DNA from 4 places in the Brevibacillus sp. BD137 genome. Region 2 is predicted to be linked to each of the others. Evidence: riboswitches for the same ligand, from Rfam matches in the RefSeq annotation. Region 2 holds a riboswitch; each other region holds the start of a gene.

Region 1 (4,645 bases), 320 kb from region 2:
TGACTGGTGTCGATCCGTTTTTCTTGCGGAGCTTGCGTAAAATCGTGGACTTGGAAGTAGAGCTGTCTTGTCACGACAGCAAAACACTGACCCCAGAGCTGTTGTTGGAAGCCAAGCGTCGCGGGTTTGCCGATGAAACCATCGCTACACTGGTTGGTGCTACACCTGCCGAAATCAAATCACTTCGTCAAGAATCAGGCATTACGCCTACTTATAAAATCGTGGACACTTGTGCGGCAGAATTTGATGCCCAAACCCCTTACTACTATTCGGATTGGCAAGGAATAGATGAGGTCGAGACACTGTCTGGCCGCAAAGTCTTGGTACTTGGCTCAGGTCCTATACGCATTGGTCAGGGAATCGAATTTGACTACTGTTCTGTGCATGCAGCCAAAGCACTTCAGGCAAGTGGTATTGCGGCAGTCGTTGTGAACAACAACCCAGAGACGGTCAGCACTGACTACGAAACTGCCGACCATCTATATTTTGAACCACTTCACGTAGAAGACGTGCTGCATATCGCAGAGCGCGAACAGGTTGAGGGCGTCATGGTTCAGTTCGGTGGTCAAACTGCGATCAATTTGGCAGCCAAGCTGGAGAACGCGGGGCTGAAAGTAATGGGTACGTCGCTTACCGCAATCGAACGCGCGGAGGATCGCGAGCTGTTCTACGCCATGCTGCGCAAGCTGGACATTCCGCATATCCCCGGTAAAGGAGTATCGTCCTTGGAGGATGCGACAGCGATAGCGGAGGAAATCGGCTTCCCTGTTTTGATGCGACCTTCGTACGTCATCGGCGGGCAAGGTATGGTAGTTGTCCACAATATCGACGAGCTACAAGCTACCCTTCACGACTGGTTGAACCATCCGGACATGAGCATGTTCTTCCCGCTCCTCGTGGATAAATACGTTCCAGGCAAGGAAGCAGAAGTAGACGCGGTATGCGACGGACAATCTGTTATCATCCCAGGGATTTTCCAGCATGTGGAGAGGGCGGGCATCCACTCAGGCGACAGTGTAGCCTTGTTCCCGGCTCCTCATCTGACGGATGACATCAAGCACAAAATCGCGAGCTATACCGAAGCAATCGCGAAGGAAATGGAAGCGGCCGGGTTAATCAATATCCAGTTCGTCATTGATGGCGAAACGGTTTATGTACTGGAGGTAAATCCTCGTGCATCACGGACCGTACCGATTACAAGCAAAGTGACTGGCGTCCCGATGGTTCAACTGGCGGTTCGCGCACAATTGGGTGAAAAGCTGTCGGAGATGGGCTACGGTACAGGGCTTTTGCCAGAGATTCCGTTTGCAGTCGTCAAGGCACCGGTTTTCTCCACGATCAAGCTGAACGGTGTAGACCCGGTACTGGGTCCAGAGATGAAATCGACGGGCGAAGTTCTCGGCTTGGGGCATTCTTTCGAAGAGGCAGCAGGCAAAGCCTTTGCTTTCAAGGACAATTTGTACGGCGACTGGCAAAAGGGTCAGTTGGTCATGATTTCTCTGGCAGATGGAGATAAGCAGGAAGCAGTAAGAGAGCTGCTGGGGCGACTCCAAGCTGACGGCGCGGAACTGGCGGCGACTCCGGGAACGGCCGAGTGGCTGGCAGCCAAAGAAATTGTCGTGAAGCATATCGTGGCAGATGAAGCGGCGTGGATCGAGCTGTTGCAAAAGGAAGAAGCGGCTTTCGCTCTCGTTACTGCGACGAAAGGCAATCGTCAGGGCCGGACAGGATTTGCCCTGCGAAGCAGGATGGTACAACAAGGTGTGCCATTGTTCTCCGCTGTCGATACGTTCGAGTTATACGTGAAGTCTATTTTGAAGAAAAGAGGTGGCTCGCATGCAGCCAGTGAAGATATTGGAACACTTTCAAAACTTGCCGTTACAAAAGCATAAAGGAAAAGACTTTCTACGCGTCGATGAATTCAACGGGGAAGAATTGATGGAGCTGCTCCATCTGTCTGCTCACGTCAAGCAATTGCAAAAGCTGGGTCAGCCATTTCAGCCTTTGCAAGGCAAGACGTTGGGAATGATCTTTGACAAGGCTTCGACCCGCACGCGCGTCTCCTTTGAAGTAGGGATGCACCAGTTGGGCGGCCTGGGGATGTTCATGAGCGGAAAAGAGCTTCAGCTCGGACGTGGGGAGCCGATCAGCGACACAGCAAAAGTTCTCTCTCGGTACGTGGATGCCATCATGATTCGCACCTTTTCCCACTCCTATGTAGAAGAGCTTGCTCTGCACGCGTCGATCCCCATTATCAATGGTTTGACCGATCTGTACCATCCTTGTCAGGCTTTGGCTGATCTGCTGACGATCTGGGAGCATAAGGGCAAGCTAAAAGGAATCAAGCTCGCCTATGTAGGAGACGGCAATAACGTGGCGAACTCACTGGTGCTGGGCGCAGCTCTGCTTGGTCTTGATGTGCGGGTGGCGACTCCGGTAGGCTACGAAATGGATACAACCATTGTCGCAAAAGCTACAGGGTACGCGAAACAAAGCGGTGGAAAAATGATGGTGACCACTGATCCGATAGAGGCTGTCATGGGGGCAGATGCTGTATACACGGACGTTTGGACTAGTATGGGTTTTGAAGAAGAAAATGAGGTGCGATTGAAAGCATTTGCCGACTATCAAGTGAACGAAAAATTGGTAGCAGCGGCAGACCGTAATTATCTCTTCTTGCACTGCTTGCCAGCACATCGTGGGGAGGAAGTGACAACCGGGGTCATCGACGGATCGCGCTCTGTCATTTTTGATCAGGCTGAAAATAGATTGCACGCACAAAAAGCGATCTTGGCGGCGCTGGTGTGAACATAGTTCTAGTTAAATAGAACTATCTGCAATTAAATCGAATAGACTATGAATCTATGATTGCCGAATTTTGTCACTTATGTGTAAAATAAAGGTAGGAAAGAAGCGAAGAAGTACGGACTGTATCTGGTCGCTTGGTCCGTATGGAGCCAGTAGCGAATCCAACCTTTTTCTTAATGGAAAAGGAAAGGGGAGCAGGGGCTGTACTTGGTCGCTTGGCCTCTGCATCACGGACAGTAGCGAAGCCAGCTTTCTCCACTATGCTTGAAGGAGGGGAAAAGAAAATGAAAAAATGGTTCGCGGCAATTATGATGGTGGTAGCAATCGTAGCAGCTACTTCTGCAAACTTCCATATTGGATAAATAAGCGTATCGGAGAAACAAACACCGCTTGGCTGAGTGGTGTTTTTTCTTCAAGCTTGGAGGAAACAACATGCTATTGGATGTAATTGCCCTATCTTTTCTCGTAGCATTGCTGCGAGGGGGAAGAATCAAAGAATTACCTAAGTTCAACCAAATGAAACTTCTTTTCGTTACCATATTGCTGCAGGCTTGTGCAGTCTTCTTCCCTACGATCGGTGGCATTTTCATATCGATCGCGTATGTGTTTATATTGGCCTTCCTCGTTTTTAATCGAGAATTTGAAGATATGCGGATTTTTTTAATCGGCTGGTTGCTGAATGCGATTGCAATTTGGTCTAACAATGGAAAAATGCCAATCGATTTAGTTCAAGCAGCAAAGCTTCCTTATGATTTAGAGCCAGTTATAAACGGAACGAATTTCAAGCATAGTGTATTGACGGAAAGTTCGAATTTTCCGTTTTTGACGGATGTCATTTACATGCCATCTTTCATTCCTCGGATTATTAGCATCGGCGATATTTTTATTATGTTAGGTGCCTTTTTACTTGTTCAGCGATTGATGAATAAACCGATTTCATTACTACAACTTCGCGAAGGTAAAAGCTATGCGACAAAAAACTAATTTTGCGGTTTGGATAAAAGGGATTGTTGTCCAGGTTGGATTTGTCATTGCAGCAATCTATATTTTTTACACATCTTCATCTGAATGGGCTGCTCGTGAGCATTGGGGGGTATTATCTACCTACACCCTCCTGACCATTTTTTCCTGTTTTGCTCCCGTGCGTATATCTAATACGATTTTAACAGTGAACAATGCTGTAATCTTTTCGGGTATCTTGTTGTACGGAGTCTGGGTCGGAGTATGGGCTGCTGTTATTGAATCTTTAATCATTGCTTTTCTGGGAAGGTTTAATCCGCTAAAAGCTATTATTAACATTGGGCAATTGTTAATGACTATATGGACAGTAGCGTTTTTGAAGGATTGGATCGAGGGCTTCGGAACTGTTTCTCCCATTATTAGCGATTTGTTTTTGGCTGTTGTGTATTGGTTTGTGAACCTGATTTTATGTGGATTGGGTATCTCTTATTTTCATCAAATGACCTGGGCGCGAACCGTAAAGATGATGGCAAAAGGCTTTACCTCGACTTACTTGTTGCTTTTAATTCTTGCCGGGGTAGGTTCACGATTAGTAGAGTTATATGGTCCGTTAACACTAATTCCTATGATGATTGCGTTTATTACGATCAGCTACGTTTTTCATCATTACTATGACAATCTTCAAAGGCTTCAGCAAAAAGTGGAAGAGGTCAAATCATTCAATCACAACTTCTTAACGACGATGGCTGCTTCCATTGACGCACGAGATCGATACACAAGTGGACATTCTCAGCGTGTAGCTTACTGGGGAAGAGAAATTGCGAGAGATATTGGTTTGGCCGAACGAAAAGTGGAGGATGTTTATATCGGGGGAATC
Region 2 (4,645 bases):
TGCAAGCCATGAAGCATGTGCTGGACCCGAACGGCATTTTGAATCCAGGAAAAATTTTCGGGAGATAACAGAGAGCCTGCATTCTGAACGTTTGTCGGAATGTGGGCTTTTTCTTTTGCGTAATGTGTCGAAGAGGAGAGGAGAAAGGATGATTATGCAGAATGTAGAAGATTGGTAACTGGTGCATTACATTCTGGTGTGGCAGGGAGGCAAAAATGAAGTCTATTGTTGAAATTGCCAAGAGTGCAGGTATTGAAGAACAGCATTTGGAGCTATACGGAAAATATAAAGCCAAACTATCAGATGAACTATGGGAGCAAGTGAAGGATCGCCCTGATGGCAAACTGATTCTTGTTACAGCGATGAACCCCAATCCGGCGGGAGCAGGCAAGACGCTCACGACGATTGGTCTGTCACAATCTTTAAATCATCTCGGGAAGAAAACAATGGCAGCACTTCGCGAGCCGTCCTTGGGTCCTTGCATGGGGATCAAAGGAGGCGCAACTGGAAGCGGCCAGGCACAAATTCTCCCGGCTGATGAAATTAACCTGCATTTTACAGGGGACATTCACGCGATTACAGCTGCACATAACTTGTTGGCAGCGATGATCGACAATCATATTTTTCATGGCAATCCGCGCGGACTCAATCCAAAGAAAATCGTCTGGAAACGAGCTATGGACATGAACGACCGCGCACTGCGAAACATCGTGATTGGTCTGGGTGAAGGTAATGGTATGACGCGTGAGGATGGCTTCATGATTACGACCGCGTCGGAAATCATGGCGATCTTATGCTTGAGTGAGAATCTAGCAGACTTGCGCGAGCGGTTGAACCATATCATTATTGGCTACGATTTCAATGATCAGCCTGTACGGGCAGAAGAAATCAACGCGGTTGATGCGATGTGTGTTCTCTTGAAGGAAGCCATCAAGCCCAATCTCGTACAGACAATCGAGGGAACCCCGGTCATCATTCACGGTGGACCTTTTGCCAATATCGCACATGGGTGCAGCAGTGTGATCGGAACCAAAATGGCCTTGAAGCTGGCAGATTACGTCGTAACAGAGGCTGGATTTGGTGCCGACTTGGGAGCCGAGAAGTTTTTTGACATCAAGTGCAGAAAAGCAGGTCTGACTCCATCGGCTGCTGTCGTGGTCATTACAGTTCGTTCGTTGAAATACAACGGCGGGGTAAAAGTACCAGACTTGGCAGTGGAGAACTTGTCTGCTCTGGAAAAAGGCTTCGAAAACGTCAAGCGACATCTGGAAAACCTACAGAAGTTCGGTGTGCCAGCAGTGGTGGCCATTAATCATTTTGCGACAGATACCCAAGCAGAGATTGATGCTGTCATTGCGCTGTGCCAAGCGGCTGGAGCCGAAGCAGCGCTCTCTAAAGTGTGGGCAGAAGGAGGAGCAGGCGGTGTCGAGCTGGCTGAAAAAGTCATTCGGGCAGCAGAGCTGCCTTCGTCTTTCCGATTCTTGTATGAGGAAGGCCTCAGCATTAAAGACAAGATTGAGACTGTCGTGAAAGAAGTATACCGTGGATCAGGAGTTGTCTTTTCGCCGTTGGCATTAAAAACGATGCAAAAGGTAGAAGAAATGGGCATGTCCCATCTGCCTGTGTGCATGGCGAAAACACCTTACTCTTTTACGGATCGCGCTGATCTGTTGGGGGCACCTGTAGACTTCACGATTCATGTGAGCGAAGTGCGCATATCAGCAGGAGCTGGTTTCATCGTGGCACTGACCGGAAGCTTGGTTACCATGCCTGGCCTCCCGAAAAAGCCGGCTGCGGAATCGTTATATGTAGACGAGGATGGCCAAGTGATTGGATTAAGCTAATCAAAAAGTGTGACAAAAAGCTGACAGCTGTAAAAGGTTGTCAGCTTTTTTTCCATTTTGAGGTTTATCGGCGGAAAGTTATGGGAAATGAAAGGTGTGATTGAAAAAATGTGCACTTAATTGAAAAACAACAAGGAATGACAAAGGCAAACTTGCTGAAAGGCAGGGACGCAAAGCCACGGGTCTAAGGACGAAGGTCAAATGACTTTCGCAGCTAGGACAGCCGGGTTGCCATACCGTAGTCATGATGGGCTGTCGGTGGGCAGTCTTTTTTTTGTTGAAAAAAGAGAAGGGAGAAGGGATTCGGTATGAAAAATAGTTTGAAGAATAAGCTAATTATCGTTTTGTGCCTGCTGTTGGTGATAAGTTTGGGTACGGTTTGCGGTGCAAGCTATTGGAGTGCTTCCAACCTTTTGGCAAACAGTCTGGACAAAGAAGCTGAGCTGTCAGCTAGCAATCTCTCGATTCGTATCGATGGTTTCTTTCAAGAGAAAATTGAGATTGTACGAGCGATAGGAGGGTTGATGTCGGCAGATCAAAATGTCGAACAAGACCTGAAACTCATTCAAGAAGCCCAAAAGAAAAACCCCGAGTTTGAGACGTTCTTCTTTTCGCATGACTTAAGCGGTAAGAAAGTGATCAATTTCAAGGGTGAAGTGACCGACATCTCGGATCGTCCGCATATTAAGGAAGCCAGCAAAGGGGAAGGGAAGGTTGTTGTCTCTGAGCCAGTCGTTTCGAAGCGGACAGGGAATAACATCGTGACACTGGTCGTTCCATTGATGAAGGACAACCGTCAATACGGTTACATCGGTTCTACGATTCCAATCAATGAGATCCAAAAAAAGGTGTCTGAAGAGAAATTTGGCGAATTAGGTTACGCCTTTTTAGTAAGCAAAACAGGAACATTTATTTATCATCCGAATAGCGAGTACATTCTGAAGGAATCCATTCTCAATATGGGTATTCTTCAACTTCAGACTGCTTTTGAAGATATCAAGCAAGGGAATCATGGAATCGCCCAATACGAATACGAGAATACAGAGCGATTTGCTTCCTATGCGCCAACCAATTTGAACTGGGGGATATTCATCACTGCACCCGTAGCGGAGCTACATGCACCTGTCGATCAACTGTTAGTCCGATTGACGGTTATTTCCCTCATCGTATTGGGGCTTGGGGTTGTCCTCGTTTATTTCTTGGCTGTACGCATGGTGAAACCAATTGAGCGTCTGAATCACGCAGTAAATGTAGTGGCGCAGGGGAACTTGAAAGAGACCGTAACGGTTGACGGAAAAGACGAGATTGCGGTTCTGTCCCGTGACTTTAACCAGACGGTATCACACTTGAAAAATTTGATCGAAGACGTATCACTGTCGTCTGATCAAGTTCAGCGTTTTAGTCAGGAAGTCTCCGAAGGTATTAAACAAGCGACGGAAAACATCAACCAAATCGGGTTGTCTATCGAACAGATTTCTGAGGGAGCAGAGGCGCAGGCATCCAGCTCGCAGGAAATCGCATTGTCGATGACTGACATGGCAGCAGGCATCGTGAAAATCGCGGAGACGTCTGCACATGTTTCTGAGGCTGCCCAGATCGCAACAGAGCAGGCTGAGCAAGGGACTGCTGTGGTAGAGCAGGCAGTTCGCCAGATGGGAAGCATTGGCGAGGGAACTTCGAAGGCGACTGTAGCCATCGAGCAGCTCAACAATCGCTCCAAAGAAATCGAAGGCATTCTCGATACGATTAGTCAGTTGACCTCGCAAATCAATTTGCTTGCCTTGAACGCTTCGATTGAGGCAGCACGTGCTGGCGAGCATGGACGTGGGTTTGCTGTAGTTGCTGGTGAAGTGAAAAAACTGGCGAACCAATCCGAGGAATCCGCATCGAAAATTGCAATGCTGATCGGCGAAATCCAGCAGGATACTCATCACGCAGTAGAGGTTATGACCGAGGGTAACCAAAACGCACAGCAAGGTATCCAACTGGTCGAAGAGGTTCGCGAAATCTTCGAGCATATTTTGGAATCTTCCCGGAACGTTGCCGCGCACATTTTGGAAGTATCCGCAGCATCTGAGCAAATGTCAGCAGGCTCCCAACAGGTGAGTGCTTCTGTAGATGAAATGCATACCATTGCAAAGCATGCTTCACTCGACGCGCAAACTGTGGCAAGGGCAACCGAAGAGCAGCTTCAAGCCATCCAAGAAATTGGCAAGTCTGTCGAGCATTTAAACACAGTGGCGGAAGAATTACAGCAAGGAATCGGCAGGTTTTCGGTGTAAGAAGCAGCTCATCAGATTGTAAGTCCTCTTTTTGAAAGGGGGGATGCCATTAGGGGATGATGGAGTTTGTTTCTATAACTAAATTCATTACCGTTTAACAGGAGGAGAACCCAGATGAAAAAAATCACACAAACAATCTTGGCGAGCACACTCGCTGCAACTATGCTCATGACATCAGGAACAGGTGCTTTTGCCGCAACAGCGGTTAAGCCTGTCCAAACTGTAGCGGCTGAAGCTGCTAAAAAACCACAAGTGAAGAAGTTTGAGTCTCGTTTGGACGAAATCATTGCGAGAGGCTACATCCTCGTAGGTACTCCAGGTGACTACAAACCGTTTACATATTTGAATCCGAAAACAAACCAATTCGAAGGTTACGATATCGATGCGATGAAGGAATTCGCAAAAAGCCTGGGCGTAGAGGCGCGTTTTGTCCAAACCTCTTGGCCGACACTGATGGATGATTTGTTGGCAAATAAATTCGATATTGCTGTCGGAGGCGTTACGCGCAACACAGACCGT
Region 3 (4,645 bases), on a different contig from region 2:
ACCATTTGAATGATCTCTTCCGGTTCCGTGGATTCGATGCTAATCGTTTCACCGCCTCCGGAAAAGTAGAATTGAATCACTTTTGCTTCCTTCATAATATCCCCTCCTATTCCTTCTAGTTATCGGATGGTTGGAAAATTTTTGTTACGGGTGATTTTTATGTATACTTTTGTTGCAGCCTATTTCCGTTTTGAATGTCTACCATCTCTGTGAAAAGGGGTTTGTTGAAAATGCCGGATTCGGTACACACGAGAAAAGGAGCAAGTAGAACCTCGCTCATCCCTGAAAATGTATTAGCACTCCTTCATGCTGGAGAATTAGAAAGCGTCAATTTGACTGAATGGCAGGCTGTTGATCATATTCATCTGTTACAAAGCGTTCTGCCTCATGTTCAACTGGGTGCGCATGTCTCCCCACTTGTTGATCAATTAGAAGAAACGGGATCTCGAAGCGGAATGAAAGCGATCCGTCTGATTGGACAAGAACTACTTGCGATCTTACACAAATCGGGTGAACCCACAGCTATGTCTCCCGTTTTCCTATCGTTAGCCAACCACAAGTCAGACAGTGTCCGTTGCTGGAGTACCTATATCATCGGCCTGGATAACAGCTTATCTCTCGAAGAAAAACTAAGGCAAATAAGAAAATTCGCGGCTGATCAACATTTTGGAGTGAGAGAGCTCGCATGGATGGCGATTCGAGATTCTCTCGTGCATGATCTGGACCATTCCATTCAACTCCTGAGCGAATGGGTACTTGATACCGATGAAAATATTCGGCGATTTGCGGTAGAAGCCACACGCCCACGAGGGGTCTGGTGTAAGCATATAGACGCATTGAGAAATGAGCCTGCTCGCTGCCTGCCTTTACTCACGCCAGTGAAGTCAGATGCCACTAAATATGTTCAAGATTCTGTAGGGAATTGGTTGAACGATGCCAGTAAATCACAACCAGACTGGGTGACGCAGCTTTGTGACGAGTGGCTAAGAATCTCGGATACAAAAGAAACGAAAAGAATTGTTACCAAAGCGAAAAGAACAATCATGAAGACCCAAACCGAACAGAAATGATGAACCGAATCACATATTTATCCCAATTTTATTTGTTGAATTCATTATCCGAGGAAAGTTTGCGCTTAATCGATCAATTAACCTCCTTAACCTCTTTCCCCCAAAATACGTGTATTCAAACACCAGAAACTTTTTCAGAGGGCTTCTACTTCATCAAACAGGGGAAAGTACGTTTATACAAAGTAAACCGGGATGGTCGGCAGTTCACATTCGATATCCTCGGAGATGGCAATGTGTTTGGAGAACTGGATCTCCTGTCATTAGGTACACGGGAGATGTATATAGAAACCATCGAAGCCTGCCTCATTTGTAAAATGAGCAAAGCAAAATTTGAGAGCTACATAATTGAACATCCACAACTAATGATGAAGATCATGAAGATCATTAGCGATAGAATGGTTTCGATCAGCCAAGCAGCCGAAAATCTTGCCCTTCTCCCTTTACAAGATCGCATTATTTCCACGTTAGTAAGGCTTGCCGACCAATTTGGTACTCCTTGCAGTTCTGCATTTCAAAAAATTGACTTACCTCTTTCCCATCAAGAGCTCGCCCATGTCGGGGCATCCCGGGAAGCTGTGACGGTAGCATTACGTGCTTTAGCAAGAGAAGAACTGATTCAAACAGGTTTTAAAACCATTTCCATTCATCGGGATAACATTTTAAAGAAGATGTAATCCAGTTTACATCTTTCCCTCCAAAAGAAAGATATCGTGAAGCTATGACTTCTACTATTCTTTCGAAAAAGAGGAGACGACATATGGATAAACCACATTTTCAGAGCCTGCGCGAAGAGCTAGATTTTACAACCATTCAAATAGCTGGCTTCCTCACTCGTGAAGTAACAGATGCATTTACAAGATCAATCGAGGAGCTGCGGACCTCTGGACACGCAAAGGGCTTGCCGATTGGTTCGATTGCGCCTGATTTCATGTTGAACGACCACACTGGCAAGACCATTACCTTGTCGGAAGAAATCGTAAAAGGTCCCATCGTCCTCACATTTTTCCGTGGATCCTGGTGCCCCTACTGCAATTTGGAGCTGCAAGCATACCAAAAACAGATCGATACGATTACCTCTCTGGGTGCCCAATTGTTTGCCATTAGTCCACAATCTCCTGCACACTCTCTGACTATGCAAGAGAAAAACGGATTGAGCTTTCCCGTGTTATGCGATACCAATAATCTGGTAGCAGAAAAATATAAACTCAGTTTCAGACTGCCCGATTATTTACAGGATACCTATCGATCATTGGATATTGATCTCAAGCATTTTAATCGTGACGATTCTTGGACGCTCCCCATTCCTGCTACTTATATCCTCGACAACCAGGGCGTAATCCGATTAGCATGCTTAGATCCAGATTACAAAGCGCGAACGGAGCCTACCCAAGTTTTAGACATTCTGCGTACCCTAACCTAACGCCTATGAATGAAGGACCAGTTGATATCACAACTGGTTTTTTGTTCGTCTATGATTTATGAACAATTAGTTTCTTTACCCTACCAAAACTTGACAAAGTATATCTTTTGGCTTATATTTTGCATGATTATGTCTAGCAAAATTCGACACAGTTTTACAAATTATGCTAATAAATGCAAAAGGCAAAGTCATCGAAAGGTGGCGACGCAAAACCACGGGTCTACAGTCTTTGACCATGATAGCCGGGTTGCCATCATCTTGGAACAATTTTTTTGATGTTGGTAGCTTCGGTTGTTCCATTTCGATGGAACGGCCTTTTTTTGTGTTTCGTTTTTTGAAAGGGGGATGAAAGCACTTTCATTTTTGCAACAGAATGGAAAAACATAACTTTTGGGACGTCAAACATACACAACACGGTAATCAGAAAACGATGGAGTGGAGAAGTTATGTACAAACAAGTAGAAACCGTACAAGAGTTAGCTAAATTTCATGAAATCAAAGAAACAGTATGGACAAGCATGGGCTTCGAGATGGAGTACGCGAAAGAAGGCTCCGCACAATTCCTCCTACTTGCCGATGATGGTGAAGCAGGTGGAACATTTGAAATGACGCCCTTTTCCAAATCAAGTGCTTATATGAAATCACTATTTCAGGATGTTGTTACAGAAGATATGAAAGTAATGGAGGTAGACAGTCTCGCTGTTTTGCCAAAATACCGTGGACAACTAGGGCAAAAAGGAATTTGCTTGATGATAGATTACGCTGAAAAGCATGGCTATACCCACGCAATCGGGGTAGCAGATCCAACTTTTTTTAAATTTATTAACACGAAGTATCAAGTAAAGGCGACTCAGACCAAAGATATTGTCTTTTACAAAGGGGCCAATGCCATTCCGACCCTCTTTCATCTAAAAGATGTCTATGACAATAAGCACGATCCGAAATATTCCTGGTACAATTCGTCGTCATCCAACCAAGTAAAAGTCGAGGTAGGTGGGTAACATGGATAACATTGATAACGTTGATTTATTGAGAAGAAGAAACAATTGGGTCGTAATCGTATTCGCAAGTATTATTACGGTTGTTCAGGTCTTAAACCTCTTTCTAGGCGTTTCGTACACATTCGTTTTCACAATACTGGGTATTTTGTATGGCGTGCTGGCACCTTTTACTTACATATCCAATCGCCCGCGCTTCCGTGAAAAAGCAGCTCCTTTCATGAAGTTTTTCAACTTCGCTGTAATCGGAATCTTCATGTTCATCATTGTTGGACTGGATCCGCATATGATCAATATCATGACCATTATGTTCTTTGTAGCAGTCATGGGGATTTATCAAGACCGACTCATCAATATTTTGACCATTGCATCGACATTAGGCATTGTCTCTTACTACTTCCTGACACAGAGAGAATTGATTTTCCATTCCACAAGCAATCTTGACCTGATGTACTTCCTGCTCACCTTCTGCTTCGTCTCTATCACGAGCATGATGCATGCTGTATTCAATAACAAGCTGCAAGAGGAAAGTGAGCAACAAAAGCAAGAAGCGATTGCCTCGAAGGAATCGTTGCAACGTGTTCTCGATCAGATCAATGAATCTCTCACCTCTATGCAAGACTATCAAGAGAATTTGAACAAGGTAACAGATGGTGTAAATGTTCGCGCTGTCGAAACCGTCGCTTCCCTGCAAGACATTATGGAGTCCTTTACGGTCCAGACCAGCAATACAGACGAGCTGCGTCGGGAAATGAGCTCGACGAATCTGCAAGTTGAGGACATGACCCGCTCTGTTACAGAAATGCATGAGTACGTAGAATCGACCAAAGAAGCCACTAGCGAGAGTGGAAAACGCATTGGCAACATCGGCAATGACTTTGAACGATTCATCACGGACATCCAAGGCACGAACCAGCTGATTCAAGAGCTCAATAAAGAAACCGAATCGATTGGGAAAATCATTCAAACCATTTCCGATATTTCTGCACAAACCAACCTGTTGGCACTCAATGCCACGATTGAAGCGTCTCGGGCAGGTGAACACGGCCGAGGATTTGCTGTCGTAGCAGATGAAGTACGCAAGCTCGCTGAATCCTCCAAGCTATCCTCCGAGTCGATCTCGAGCTTGCTCATGACCATTCGTGAAAAAATGAAGC
Region 4 (4,645 bases), 100 kb from region 2:
TCCACGCATTTTACGCATGTCTTCAGGAGACAGATCGTCTACGTAAGCCAGACCTTTTTTAATCAACAGCACCGCTCGGTTGTACATCTCTTCAAAGTAATCAGATGCAAAAAACAACCCGTCCCATTCGAAGCCAAGCCATTGAACGTCCCTTTTGATAGCTTCTACGTATTCGATGTCTTCCTTCACCGGGTTGGTATCGTCAAAACGCAGGTTGGCCTTGCCGGAGAATTCTCGTGCCAACTCAAAGTTTAGGCAGATTGCTTTTGCATGTCCAATATGGAGATACCCGTTCGGTTCTGGGGGAAAGCGGGTAATGATTTCCTTTACTTTGCCCTCTTGCAAGTCATCAATCATGATATTGCGGATAAAATTGGATGCCGCTACCTTGTTTTCCAATGAAATCAACCTTTCACTTCACCTTTACATTCCATAATACTGATTCTCTTCCCAGAGTTCAACAAAATCGGGTCGTTGACCGACCCGCTCACGTCTCCCATTGCTGCCCCGTTTGCCATTGTGACCTGCAATACAGGTGAATAACAGAATCAATGGCTAAGCGCTGCTCCGTGATCCCACGAATCGTTTCGAGATGCTTCGAGGGAATCAGATGCAGCAAAGGCTGTTCAACATGATTGAACCGTTGGAATGCTTCCGCTGCAATCCGATCCCACTGCGGGTAATACCGAAGCAAATCATCGGGCATTACACGGGAGCGGTCCGTGTCGGACTCGGGCAAACACTCAAAAGGTTCATCCAAATTTAACGTTCCATAATCATCAGTCAGCTCTTCGCCCGGAAAAATATCCCGTGCAGCCAATTCCATATCATACATGGTCGGCACACAATTCGCATGAAAGCTGTGGTTCACGTACCTTGCCTTATCCCAACAAAGAATGTACTTTCCGAACTGGTTCTTAAATGAATATTTTTGTACGTCCTGTTTTCGTAATGAGTCAAGTCTTTCCACAAATGCAGGGTCCAATACTTGGTCCAAATCATCCTGTGCCCATACAATCGTTCCTTTTGGGATAAACCTCGTCGCAAACACACCGTACCCGATCTCATCGTTGATATAGCGCAATTCTGTATCGGGATGCATCATGGCCTTTTTTTCACTCCTTGGCAGATGTGCCTTTTTATCATCATAAGCAGCTTTGCCCGAAGAGGTGTGTGAATATCTTTCGAAAAATACATAGCATTCCTGACTATTTTTACGGATTAAAATATTTTTCTTATTTACCACAAATGGTAAATAGTCTATATTATTGGCAAACGGAGTTTTTAGGAACATTTTCCCACAACGATCGAATCAGTATATGTGTCATTTTATGCTTCACCCATTGATATCGAAACGGCATACCCGGGGAAATCCGGCGACGCAAAGCTACAGGGGCTACCTCCGCAACAGCGGACACGCTTGCCAGCTACCGAAGTATTGATGTAGGACGCGACCAATGATCCTATATCATTGGTCTTTTTTTGCGCTCATAATGTCTATTTTTGTCTACTTTTGTATGTTTGTGTATTTTTAACTTTTAAAGGAGGTGAGGCAACAGCGGATAGCCGGTTTAATAAATCATTATTCTTTTCATCATGAAGGAGGTTTCATAGGAATGTCATTCTGGAAGAAACTCTCGACCGTCGCGCTGACTGCTGTCATCGGGGTATCAACATTCTCTGGAGCACAGGCTGCTAACCGTCCAACATCGATGTCACCGAACGCAATGGTGACGACTCCTCACTATCTGGCTACGGCTGCGGCCCTGAAAACACTGGAAGACGGCGGAAATGCAGTAGATGCTGCTATTACGGCCGCTTCCACCTTAGCTGTTGTCTATCCTCATTACACAACCATTGGCGGAGATAACTTCTGGCTCATCTACAATGCCAAAACAAAAGAGCTGAAAGCGCTGAACGGCAGTGGTCGCGCAGGCGAAAAGGCAACCATCGACTATTACAAAGGCAAAGGCTACGAAAAAATCCCGTCCCGCGGTTATGAATCAGCAAACACTGTCCCTGGTGTCGTCTCCGGCTGGTGGGAGGCGTACAACTACGCCCATAAAAGCATGGGCAACAATAAGCTTCAATGGAACAGACTGCTGGAGCCTGCCATTGGATACGCCGAGAACGGATATCCCGTCTCCCCCAACCAAGTATATTGGACAAAATACGCGACAGATCCAACTGACAATGACTTGAAGAATCTTCAACGTTTTGATGGATTCCGCAAAACATTCCTGAAGCCCAACGGCGAACCTTATGCAGCGGGCGAAATTCTCAAACAAAAGGATCTTGCCAATACTTTGCGAATCATTGCGAAAAAAGGCGCTGACGGTTTTTATAAAGGAGAAGTTGCGAAAAAAATCGTAGCAGACATGAAAGCCAACGGCGGATTGCTCACGTTGAAAGATTTTGAGAAGCATACCTCTACGTGGGCAGATCCCATTACGGTAGACTACCGCGGTTACAAAGCGTATAACGTTCCGCCTAACTCCCAAGGCATGGCATCACTCTCTATTCTTAATGTTTTGAATAACTTTGACCTCAAGAGCATGGGTGAAGGAACACCCGATTACTACCACACGATTGTGGAAGCTACCAAACAGGCTTTTGCTGACCGCGACAAATGGCTGACTGACCCTGCCTTTGCGGATATCCCTGTGGATGAGCTGTTGTCCAAGCAGCACGGGAAAGATTTAGCTGCGCGCATTGATTTGAAGCAAGCAGCCAAATCCGTAGAACCGCTTGATCCTAAAGGCGATACAACCTGGTTCGGGATCGTCGACAAAGATGGAAATGCCGTGTCCATCATTCAGAGTCACTACTTTGACTGGGGTTCCGGCATCGTAGCGAAAGATACGGGTGTCCTTTTGCAAAACCGCGGAAGCTATTTCTCCTTGGATTCCAAACACATCAATCACTTGGAACCAGGAAAACGCACCTTCCACACCATTAACCCAGCTATGCTCTTTAAAGGGGACAAGCCTTATCTTCTTTACGGAACACAAGGGGGAGAAGGACAGCCGCAAACGCAAGCTGCACTCGTCACACGCATCGTCGACTTTGGTTTCAGCGTGCAAGACGCAATCGAAGCGCCAAGATGGCTGCATGGACGCAACTGGGGATCTGCTTCCAACAATCTCAAGGTGGAAAGCCGCATCCCTCAAGAAGTCCTGGACGAGCTCATTAAACGTGGACATCCAGTCGAAAAGCTGGAAGCAGCCTATACCGATGCGATGGGACAGTCCGGCGCAATCCTGATTGACCCGCAAACCAATGTAAAATTTGGCGGTGCTGACCCTCGCGGTGAAGGCGCAGCAATGGGCTATTAATATTTTGTCAGACTGCTGAGCTCATCTCAGCAGTCTGACTGTTCTATTTCGCATTCACGGATTAGGAGTGGACAAACCTATGTTTTTGTTCAACAAACTCAGGAACAAAATGATTCTTTGGTTTCTCGTCGTGGCCGTCATTCCACTTACTGCCGTTTCGTTGTTTATCACGAGCAGCTTTTCATCCATTCTCATTGATAAACAAAAATCATCCTATGTTGACCTTACTTCCAGTACAGCCATCGCTATGGATCAATATCTGGACCGGCGTATGACAGAAATTCAAGTTTTAGCCCGCACCTCGGATATTCAATCCGATGATGCAGTGGCAAAAAATGAATTTATTCGCAAGTTTACCGAGGAAATGAAACTGTATGACGGAAATACGTTTATCGCAAGCGATGGAAAAGTAACGGCTGATACGTTCCCCAAAAGCGTTGGAATCAATCTTGGCGAGCGCCAATTCTTCAAAGACGGTATGCAGGACAAGCCCAGCTTCTCCGATGTTCTTGTTGCGAAGACAACCGGCAATCGCTCTATCATCGTCGCTTCCCCTGTAAAAGGGAAAAACAACGAGAAGCTTGGTGTCTTAACCGGACTAGTCAATGTAGATGACTTCACAGCTACCTTTCTCAAAGATTTGAAAGTAGGCAACGATGGTTATCCGATTCTCGTTGATAACAAGGATCAAATTCAATACCATCCTACCCAGGATCTAATCGGCAAACCGCTTACGGAATCCGCTCTGCCGCAACCATTAATGGAAATCCTTAAATCAGGAAAAACGGAAAAGGGCTCATACAGCTACTCGGACAATGACAAGGAATACGTTGTCACCTACTCCCCCATTCCCAAGACCAACTTTGGTTTGTATCTGCACATCCCTGTCGAATCTATAACATCTGCTGTTTCATCCGTTACCACCATGGTTAGGATCATTGTCATCATTGTTGTTGCTGTCGTGATCGCAATCGCCTACGCTGTTTCCCGGCAAATCTCGCGCCCTATTGCGGCAGTTGCCTCCGTGGCTAACCGCATTTCCGAGGGTGAACTGACTGTACAACCCTTGCAAATTCGAACAAAGGATGAGGTTGGACAGTTATCCCAATCAGTAAACACAATGGTGCTCAACCTGCGAACGATTATTCAACAAGTAAATGATACAGCTTCAGATCTTGCTTCTTCTGCAGAGGAATTGTCGGTCAACGCCGACCATACAAGCAAGGCTACCGAGCAAATCGCCATAACGATTCAGGAAGTAGCTTACGGTGCGGAAAAACAAGTGAAGAGTGTAGAGGAAAGTGTCACCG

Evidence for each region. Region 2 has a riboswitch for cyclic di-GMP ahead of ODZ53_RS08340 (methyl-accepting chemotaxis protein). Riboswitches for the same ligand answer to the same signal wherever they lie in the genome.
Region 1: it holds a riboswitch for cyclic di-GMP, as region 2 does, so the genes downstream of both, ODZ53_RS06855 (hypothetical protein) here and ODZ53_RS08340 (methyl-accepting chemotaxis protein) in region 2, are expected to answer to the same signal.
Region 3: it holds a riboswitch for cyclic di-GMP, as region 2 does, so the genes downstream of both, ODZ53_RS10055 (GNAT family N-acetyltransferase) here and ODZ53_RS08340 (methyl-accepting chemotaxis protein) in region 2, are expected to answer to the same signal.
Region 4: it holds a riboswitch for cyclic di-GMP, as region 2 does, so the genes downstream of both, ggt (gamma-glutamyltransferase) here and ODZ53_RS08340 (methyl-accepting chemotaxis protein) in region 2, are expected to answer to the same signal.

What each region holds. Positions count from the first base shown of each region.
Region 1 covers NZ_JAOTNO010000003.1:31,005-35,649, reverse strand. The annotation lists gene carB (carbamoyl-phosphate synthase (glutamine-hydrolyzing) large subunit) at 1-1,892, shown strand, start outside; gene argF (ornithine carbamoyltransferase) at 1,837-2,808, shown strand; cyclic di-GMP riboswitch class II at 2,904-2,984, shown strand; gene ODZ53_RS06855 (hypothetical protein) at 2,952-3,170, shown strand; gene ODZ53_RS06850 (DUF5317 domain-containing protein) at 3,241-3,792, shown strand; gene ODZ53_RS06845 (HD-GYP domain-containing protein) at 3,776-4,645, shown strand, end outside.
Region 2 covers NZ_JAOTNO010000003.1:354,381-359,025, reverse strand. The annotation lists gene ODZ53_RS08350 (FAD-binding oxidoreductase) at 1-68, shown strand, start outside; gene ODZ53_RS08345 (formate--tetrahydrofolate ligase) at 216-1,844, shown strand; cyclic di-GMP riboswitch class I at 1,980-2,080, shown strand; gene ODZ53_RS08340 (methyl-accepting chemotaxis protein) at 2,153-4,126, shown strand; gene ODZ53_RS08335 (transporter substrate-binding domain-containing protein) at 4,241-4,645, shown strand, end outside.
Region 3 covers NZ_JAOTNO010000004.1:15,405-20,049, reverse strand. The annotation lists gene ODZ53_RS10075 (hypothetical protein) at 1-95, opposite strand, end outside; gene ODZ53_RS10070 (DNA alkylation repair protein) at 231-1,070, shown strand; gene ODZ53_RS10065 (Crp/Fnr family transcriptional regulator) at 1,070-1,744, shown strand; gene ODZ53_RS10060 (peroxiredoxin-like family protein) at 1,828-2,490, shown strand; cyclic di-GMP riboswitch class I at 2,662-2,745, shown strand; gene ODZ53_RS10055 (GNAT family N-acetyltransferase) at 2,937-3,491, shown strand; gene ODZ53_RS10050 (methyl-accepting chemotaxis protein) at 3,484-4,645, shown strand, end outside.
Region 4 covers NZ_JAOTNO010000003.1:254,578-259,222, forward strand. The annotation lists gene ODZ53_RS07850 (glutamine--tRNA ligase/YqeY domain fusion protein) at 1-408, opposite strand, end outside; gene ODZ53_RS07855 (SET domain-containing protein) at 488-1,105, opposite strand; cyclic di-GMP riboswitch class I at 1,347-1,435, shown strand; gene ggt (gamma-glutamyltransferase) at 1,617-3,335, shown strand; gene ODZ53_RS07865 (methyl-accepting chemotaxis protein) at 3,415-4,645, shown strand, end outside.